2 regions of the Cohnella hongkongensis genome follow, and region 2 is predicted to be linked to the other one. Evidence: predicted binding sites of a transcription regulator. Region 2 holds the regulator's gene; the other holds the start of a gene.
What was found. The regulator Rex, encoded in region 2, represses fermentation and respiration genes when NADH is low (regulators of the CRP and FNR family bind a similar motif). The targets are predictions, from matches to a motif close to TTGTGAAATATTTCACAA.
Positions count from the first base shown of each region.

Region 1: nirB (nitrite reductase large subunit NirB) is a predicted target of Rex. The motif match lies at 2,520-2,537, and genes of this name have one in related genera.

Region 1 covers NZ_JBHSEP010000004.1:227,749-232,137, forward strand. Annotated here, with positions in the region: gene nirD (nitrite reductase small subunit NirD) at 1-102, opposite strand, end outside; gene nirB (nitrite reductase large subunit NirB) at 104-2,506, opposite strand; gene ACFO3S_RS08315 (carbohydrate ABC transporter permease) at 3,540-4,389, opposite strand, start outside.
Region 2 covers NZ_JBHSEP010000003.1:404,041-408,429, forward strand. Annotated here, with positions in the region: gene ACFO3S_RS07330 (hypothetical protein) at 1-345, opposite strand, end outside; gene ACFO3S_RS07335 (cell wall elongation regulator TseB-like domain-containing protein) at 654-1,178, opposite strand; gene ACFO3S_RS07340 (amidohydrolase) at 1,175-2,479, opposite strand; gene ACFO3S_RS07345 (redox-sensing transcriptional repressor Rex) at 2,476-3,132, opposite strand; gene dinG (ATP-dependent DNA helicase DinG) at 3,129-4,389, opposite strand, start outside.

The sequences.
Region 1 (4,389 bases), on a different contig from region 2:
CACGGCGATTTTATGGCCTTCGACGACCACCTCGCGTCCGATGCGCGGCGGCAGCTCGTCGAAGCGGGCGACGAACACCTTTTGCTTGCTTGGAGTTCTCATCTTATCCTCTCCTTACGGTATACAGCTCTCGTTCCTGCTCGTTGCTGCGAATTTCCGTCCACGGGTCTTGGCGCTTGCCGGCTACGGCCGCCTCCAGCTCCGCCAGCAAAGCTTGGCTCTGCTCCGGATCGAGCAGCACGGATTTCACATGCTCGAAGCCAAGCCGTTCAAGCCACGGCGCAGTGCGTTCGGCATAGTTTCCCGTCTTGCGGTAATATTGCAGCATGGCCCCGCACAGATCGATGACCTCCTGCTCCGTTTCGACCGTGGTCAGCCATTGAGCCTCCTTCACTTCTGTCCCGCCGTTGCCTCCGATATAAATCTGGAAGCCGTTTTCCACGCCGATGACTCCGAAATCTTTCACTCCGCTTTCCACGCAGCTGCGCGGACAAGCCGACACGCCCATTTTGAATTTGTGCGGAGTGTCGATGTATTCGTATCGCTCCTCCAGCTTCATGCCGAGCCCCATGGAATCCTGCGTGCCGAAGCGGCAGAAGTTGGCGCCCACGCAGGTTTTCACGGAGCGAACCGCTTTGGCATAGGCGGAGGCGGAGGTCATATCCAGCTCATTCCAAATATCCGGCAAATCCTCTTTATGGACACCGTACAAGCCAATGCGCTGGCTTCCCGTGACTTTAACAAGCGGCACCTTGTATTTTTCTGCGACCTGGGCAATTTTCAGCAGCTGCTGCGGCGTCGTTCTGCCTCCTCTCATGCGAGGAATGACCGAGAAGCTGCCGTTCTTTTGAATGTTGCCGTGCATGCGCTCATTGACAAACCGGGACTCTTTTTCATCCTGATGCTCTTTCGGAAAGGTCACATTCAGGTAGAAATTGATCGCCGGGCGGCATTTCGAGCAGCCTTCGGCATTGCGGAAGCCCAGCTCCCGGAAAACGTCCTTCGTTGATTTCAGACCCTTCTCGCGAATTTGCAGCACAATGTCGTCCCTTGTGAGGTCGGTGCAGCCGCAAATTCCCGTTGGCGCAAGCGTTACGTTATCGCCCAGGACGTGGGAGAGCAGTTCGCCGATCATCGGCTTGCACTTGCCGCAGGAGTTGCCGGCTTTGGTACAGCGGACCACATCGGCGACGGAGGTTAATTGCTGCGTATGGATTGCGTTGACGATCGTTCCCTTCGTTACGCCGTTGCAGCCGCATACGGTATCGGCATCGTCCCACTGAGCGACGCTTTGGCTTGCCTCATCGCCGGCGGACGCCAGCAGCGAGACGGGATTTAAGGCGGTAATATCGGTCTCGTTCCGCAGCATTTTGTAATAGCGATTTTCTTCGGTCGTATCGCCGTACAGCACGATGCCGATAAGGCGACGATCTCGGATAAACAGCTTCTTATAGCTGTTGTTCAAGCCGTTATAAGCTTCAATGCCTTTTACGTCGTCGCCCTCGTGGATGATGCCCGCCGAGAAAAGGTCGCAGCCGGATACCTTCAACGAAGTAGACACCGTGCTGCCTTTATAGCCGTCTGTCGGACGGCGGGTCAGCAGATCGGCCAGCACTTTTCCCTGTTCGTACAGCGGAGCGACCAGGCCGTAGATCATCTTGTTGTGCTGCGCGCATTCCCCTACCGCATACACGTCCGCCGCGCTTGTGGCCATAAAATCGTCAACGACGATACCTCGTTCGACATGCAGCCCCGCGTCCTTGGCCAGCCCGGTGACCGGCCGGATGCCGACGGCCATAATGACGAGATCCGCCTCCAGGACGCTGCCGTCGCTGAACTCGAGGCCTTCCGCTCTGTTCGTTCCCAGTATCCGCGTCGTTTTTTTCTCCATCAAAAATCGAATGCCTTGCTTTTCCAGGTCCCTTTTCAGCAAATTTCCGGCCGGCTCGTTCAACTGCGTCTCCATCAGCCACTTCTCCAGATGAACGACCGTAACGTCCATGCCCTGATCGAGCAAGCCTCTGGCAGCTTCAAGTCCCAGCAGACCTCCGCCAATGACGGCAGCCCGCTTGTACCGCTGGGCCTGTTCGATCATTTGCAGCGTGTCGTCGAGGGTGCGAAAGCCCAGCACGCCAGCCAGCTGCGCGCCTTCTACGGGCAGGATAAAAGCTCTTGACCCTGTCGCTATAATGCATTTGTCATAACGGATATATTGACCGCTGGCCGTCAAGACTTGCTTGGCTTGCGTGTCCAATTTGATCGCCGGGTCGTGACGAATGAGCGTAATGCCGTGATCCTCGTACCATTGCAGGGGATTCGTAATGATCTCATCCACCGTCATCTTTTGCTGCAAAACATTCGACAGCATGATGCGATTGTAGTTGGGATAGGCCTCTTCGCCGATGATCGTGATCTCGTATTGTCGAGGCGCCCGCTCCAGAATTTCTTCGATGGTTCTTACGCCGGCCATGCCGTTGCCGATCAGCAGCAGTTTCTCTTTGATCATAGGGCCCCTCCTGTTGTGAAAATTTTCACTTAATATTGTGAATTAATTCACTTTCATGCGAATATCGTATCATGAATTCGAAAATTCGTGTATCAGGGAATTCCCTGATTATTTTGTCGTTTTTTTGGAGGGGATTGAACGGGCAATGTCGGCGGGTCAGGGTTATCACTTGCCGTCTCCCGATGCTGGCGAGGAGGTTAATCTTAGCGGCGGAATCGAGACTGTGGGGCTAAGGCCAAGCAGGTGCCCTGGCGCTGCTCAGGGCGCGGGACTAAGGCCAGAAAAGTGCCCTGGCGCTGCTCAGGCTGCGGGACTAAGGCCAGAAAAGTGCCTTGGCGCTGCTAGGGCGCGGGACCAAGGCCAGAAAAGTGCCTTGGCGCTGCTCAGGGCGCGGGACCAAGGCCAGAAAAGTGCCTTGGCGCTACTCAGGGCGCGGGACCAAGGCCAGAAAAGTGCCTTGGCGCTGCTCAGGGCGCGGGACTAAGGCCAGAAAAGTGCCTTGGCGCTGCTCAGCTCAGGGCGCGGGACTAAGGCCAGAAAAGTGCCTTGGCGCTACTCAGGCCGCTGGACTAAGGCCAGAAAAGTGCCTTGGCGCTACTCAGGCCGCTGGACTAAGGCCAGAAAAGTGCCTTGGCGCTGCTCAGGGCGCGAGGCTAAGGCCCAAAAAGTGCCCTGGCACTACCAGGCTGCGGGACCAAGGCCAGAAAAGTGCCTTGGCGCTGCTCAGGGCGCGGGACTAAGGCCAGAAAAGTGCCTTGGCGCTGCTCAGGGCGCGGGACTAAGGCCCAAAAAGTGCCTTGAGCTCAAGGCGGCCGGGGCCGCGCATGTACGCGGACAACATTGGGAGCTAAACAGGGCCGTCATCTACGGCGTTATCGCCTTGCTGCTCGTAGCGTGCGGATAGCCATGGCTCAACAAGCGTGGATAGCCGTGGCTGGGCGAGTGCGGGAGGCCGATCTGCAGACTCTCCGAACGCGCGTCCGCAGACGAGGCCCGGTCGCGAAATGAGCGTCCGGGCCGAAGGCGGGCGAGCTTATTCCTTCACTGAACCCATCACAATGCCATGGATGAAAAAGCGCTGAAGGAACGGGTAGACCATCAGAATCGGCAGAGAAGCCAAAATGATCTGCGCCGAGATCGCGGACCGGTTCGTCAGCGAGGCCATGACGGAATTCTGGTCGGCGTTCACCAGGTTGCGGGAGGCGAGCACGACGTGCAGGTACGTCTGCAGCGGATAGTTCGACGTCTGGTTCATGTAGATCAGTCCGTCGAACCAGGAGTTCCAGTGGCCGACGACGCTGAACAGCGTAACGGTTGCGATGACCGGGAGCGACAGCGGCACGTAGATTCGCGTCATGATCGCCCATTGCGACGCTCCGTCGACAAGACAGGCCTCTTCCAGCTCTTTGGGAAGCTGGCGCATGAAGTTGATCATCAGAATGACGTTGAACACGGGAACGGCTCCCGGCAGGACGAGCGCCCAGATCGTATCGATGAGATGCAGCTCGTTGATGATCATGTAGGCCGGGATGAGTCCTCCGCTGAACAGCATCGTGAACACCAGCGCCCAAATATAAATGTTCCGGCTTCGGAAGTAGCTGCTTTCTTTGGATAACGGGTAAGCCATCATGACGGTCAGCAGAAAATTGATCAGGCCGCCCAGAAGCACCCGCGTCGCCGACACGCCGAAGGCGTCCCAGAATTTATCCAGACGCAAAATATTGGCGTAGGCGGTGAAATTGAACTCGATCGGGAGCAGCCCGACGATATATTGGTTGGCCGGCCCTTCGCCGCTTAAGGAAACCATCGCGATGTGCCAGATCGGGACCAAGCATAGCAGAGAGATGGCGGCCAGCAGAACATAGTTCAAGAGGTCGAAAGCC
Region 2 (4,389 bases):
TTCGGCGACGTCGAACAAGGAATAGCTCCACGCCTTGTCGAGCAGCTCGCTGCCGCGTGCCGTCACCTTAAGCTCCAGCTGTCGGCTGCCGATCTCTCCGGCCCCGTCCTGCTTGATCGTCCGGTACACCTCGCCCAGGTTGGCGCCGGCATCGAGCTCTACGCTGATCTTGACAAGCGAGCCCGTCATATGGACGTCCGCGGCTTCTACGCCCGGTACCGAGACCGCGACTTTGTCGAGCGGCTTCTCGATGCCGTAATGGCGGTAGGCGAACCATCCGCCGAACAGAATGGCGGCCGTGAGCGCCGCCGTTATCGTAATGGGCAGAATTCTGATTTTTTTCATTCGCCGATCCCCCTTGTCTAGTGTCTCTATGCTGTCTGATGCGATCGGGACTGGTCAAATAAGGTCAAACGAACGGCTTGGCCCTATCGAGTACACTAAAAGTATATCAGGAAATGATAGACGAATCGTTAGACGATGTCTGGCAATTCGAGCAAAATATCCTTTAATTTTATTTCGCATATTGAGAACAAATAGGACCATTCAACTGCGCGGCGCTTCACACAGGGGCATATATACGGAAAAGGAACCGTCAAGGATAATTCCTTGACGGTTCCGGCTATCCATCGACAAGAAAGATACGAGGACATTTACTGGGAAGACAATACATAAGTGCGAATAAGCGAGCCGTTCTCGAAAGAATAGAACTCGAGCGACTGGCGCTCTTCGTCGCCGGCGTCCCGGTAACGGATTTCCCATGCGGCCTGGCCGTTAAACCAGGCGGGCATCATCCGGATCGGCTCGGCGCTGTGAGCTTCGGCGAACTTGGCCCGCATCTGCTGCTCGGTCATGTTCTCGCTCGCCTTTTTCCGGACGATCTCCTCCTGCAGCAGGAACAGCGTCCACGCTTCGCCCCCGGCGTCCTCGCCCCTCACGATCCATACCGTATCTTGCCACGTATGCCGGTACACTTCGTCCACGCGGACCAATTCGCCCTGCTCTTTGGCGGCACGGATCGCCTGCTGCTCCCCCCGGCGGTAATCGGAATCGGCCGAACGGACGTACAGCACGAACGATACGGCGACGAACAAAAGAAAGCCGGCGATAAGGATCAGCCATCTGCCGGGAGAAAGAGAAGGCAGCGCTCGCTTGCCTTCGCTTCGGCTCATGTTCATGCCCGCAGCCTCCGATAGCAAGCCTCGGCTTCGGCCATGATCTTCTCCTCGTCCAGTGTGGTCAATCGGCCGTCCTTCAGCAGCTGCTTGCCGTCCACCCATACGTGAACGACGTCGGAGCCTCTGGCGGAGTATACGAGGTGAGACTCGTAATCGGTGCGCGGTACGAAATGGGATTGGGCGATGTTGACGGCGATGATGTCCGCCTTCAGGCCGATCTTCAACTGTCCGGCGACGCCTTCCAGCCCAAGCGAACGGGCCCCGTACAGCGTGGCCATGCGAAGCGCCTCCGCCGCCGGCACGACGGTCGGATCTCCGCTAACGCCCTTATGCAGCAGCGCTGCAGTCGTCATCTCCTGGAACAGGTCGAGATTGTTGTTGCTCGCCGCCCCGTCTGTTCCGAGCGATACGGTCACGCCCGCTTTCAGCAGCTCGGGCACCCGGGCTACGCCGCTCGCCAGCTTGAGATTGCTGATCGGATTGTGGGATACGGCGACCTTCCGTTCGGCCAGCAAGGCGATTTCCTCGTCGTTCAGGTGAACCGCGTGGGCGACGAGCGTCGGTCTTCCGAACACGCCGAGACGATCCAGATGCTCGACCGGACGGCAGCCGTAGTCGCGCACGTTCTGCTCCACCTCGGTCAGCGTCTCGGACATATGGGTATGCATCGGCAAATCCAGCTCGTGCGCCGCCTCCACGAACTTCAAGATATAGTCCGGCGGGCACGTATAAGGCGCATGAGGAGAGATCATGACACGAATCCGGCCGTCCGCCCGCCCGTGCCATTCCCGCGCGAATCCGATCGCGTCCTCCAGCTTGGCCTTCTGCACGTCTTCCGGACATAAGCCGATGACGCCTCTCGTCAGGCTGGCTCTTAAGCCGGAATTCTCCACCACTTCCGCGACGCGATGCATATGGTCGTACATGTCCACGAACGTCGTCGTCCCGCTCTTGATCATCTCGGCGGCGGCCAGCGCCGATCCCCAGTAGACGTCGTCTCCGGTAAATTTAGCCTCGGTCGGCCACATATGATTTTGCAGCCAATCCTGCAGCACGAGATCGTCGGCCATTCCTCGCAGCAGCGACATCGCCGCATGGCCGTGCGTGTTTACGAGACCGGGCATAAACAGCAGTCCGCTGCCGTCCACAATCTCTGTCGCTTGATCGGCTTCCTCCGGCGGCGCTTCCCCTTCGCCCATCCGGGCGATGATTCCGTCCTCCGCAACCAGCCAGCCCTGGAATACGGGCAGCTGCTCGTCCACTGTCACGAATAGGCCCTGTCTGATCAACAGCCGGGTCATGATTTCACTTCCCTTTCTCTCTCATCCTCATGAGCGTCCATATAATAAGCCAGGCTCAGCAGCTCGGCGGTAAAATCGGCGTTATGAATGCGAACGCCGGGGGCCGCCTTCAGAACGACGGGAGCAAAGTTCAGCAGCCCCTTAATGCCGGCGGCCACGAACTGGTCGGCGACGTTCTGCGCCTCACCGGCGGGCACCGTAATGATGCCTACGGCAATGTCGAGCTTCCGAACGGTGTCGGCAAGCTCCTGCATCGGCTGAACCTTAAGATGATTAATGGAGGAGCCCGCTTTGCTCTGATCGGCATCGAACACCGCCACAATCTTCATATTGTCTTTAATGTACATGTTGTAGTTGCACAAGGCGCGGCCCAGATTGCCGGTTCCGACCAGAGCGACGTTCATCGTTTTGTCCAGCTTTAAGATTTGGCGGATTTTCTCGATCAGGTAATCGACGTTATAGCCGACGCCTTTGCGGCCGAACTCGCCGAAGTAGGCCAAATCCTTGCGGATCTGGGCGGGATTGAGATCCAGCTTCTCCCCCAAGTCCTGCGACGATACGGTCTGAATGTGACTGAGGCTGAGTTCGTTCAGATAACGCAAATAAATCGGCAGCCGCCTGACGACGGCTTCGGATATTTTCATCGGCTTCATCGCATGTCCCCTCTCTTTTGCCCTGCGGCTAACGGTTTTTCCCCGTCCTCTTCCGATTGCAGCCATTGCGTAATTCTTGCCGACATGCCGGCTAGCGGCAAATGCTCCATTTTCGGACCCGGCAGCGAGTACAGAAAATATTTGCCGTAGCTCGTATCGATGACTCTCGTATCGTACAAAATGACGATTCCCTTGTCGCTGGCCGTTCGGACCAACCGCCCGAAGCCCTGCTTGAACTTAATGACCGCTTGCGGCAGCGACAGCTTCATGAACGGATTCTGATTCTCGGCCTGCAGCTTCTCGGACTTGGCCTCGGCCACCGGATGGTTGGGCGGCTGGAAAGGCAATCTCACGATCGCCAGACAGGTAAGAGCGTCGCCGGGCAGATCGATGCCCTCCCAGAAGCTGCTCGTGCCGAGGAGCACCGAGGCCGGCCGCTTCATGAACTGCTGCGTCAGCCGGCTTCTGCTGCCGTCGTCCACGCCCTGTCCGAGCACCTGAATGCCGGCCGGCTCGAGGAGATCCTTAAGCGGGCCGTAGACGTTCCTGAGCATCCGGTAGGAGGTGAACAGCACCAGCATTCTGCCGCCCACCGTTCTGGCCGTTTCGTGAAGCGAATCGATCAGCGCCCGGACGAAGCCCGCTTCCCCGTCCCTGCCTTTAATTGCCGGGAAATCCCGCGGAATAAGGACAAGCGCCTGTTCCCGATAACGAAAGGGAGACGGAAGCATCGCCGTTCTCAACCTCCCGTTCTTCTCCGCATCGGACAATCCGAGCTGTTCGGTCACATATTTGAAAGACTTGTCGATCGTCAGCGTCGCGGACGTCATAACGACGCTCGACTTCTTGTCGAAGACGCCTTCCTTCAGCAGCTCGCTCACGTCCGCAGGAGCTCCGTACACGCTGACGGAGCGATTGCGGTACTGGGAGTTCCCTTCGGCCCAATAAACGAATTCGGGCCGCCCCAGCGTCACGAAAGACTGCGCGTCGGCGCGAATGTTGGCCAAGTCCTTCAGCACGCCGCCCAGGTCGGTCAGCAAGCCCTGCATGCCGAGCTCGTCCGACTCCTCGCGGATTTCGGCCGCCAGCTTCTCCAGCGGACGTATCAAGTCGGACAGAAGCTGAATGACATTGTTGCCGTCTACGCTCAGCGCTTCCCATTGCGGAGGAAGATCCGCCGGCTTGATTCGCAGCGTGAAGGCGCCGGTCTCGTCGGCAGGGGCCCCCGTGGCAAGCATCGCGAACAGCGCCTCCATC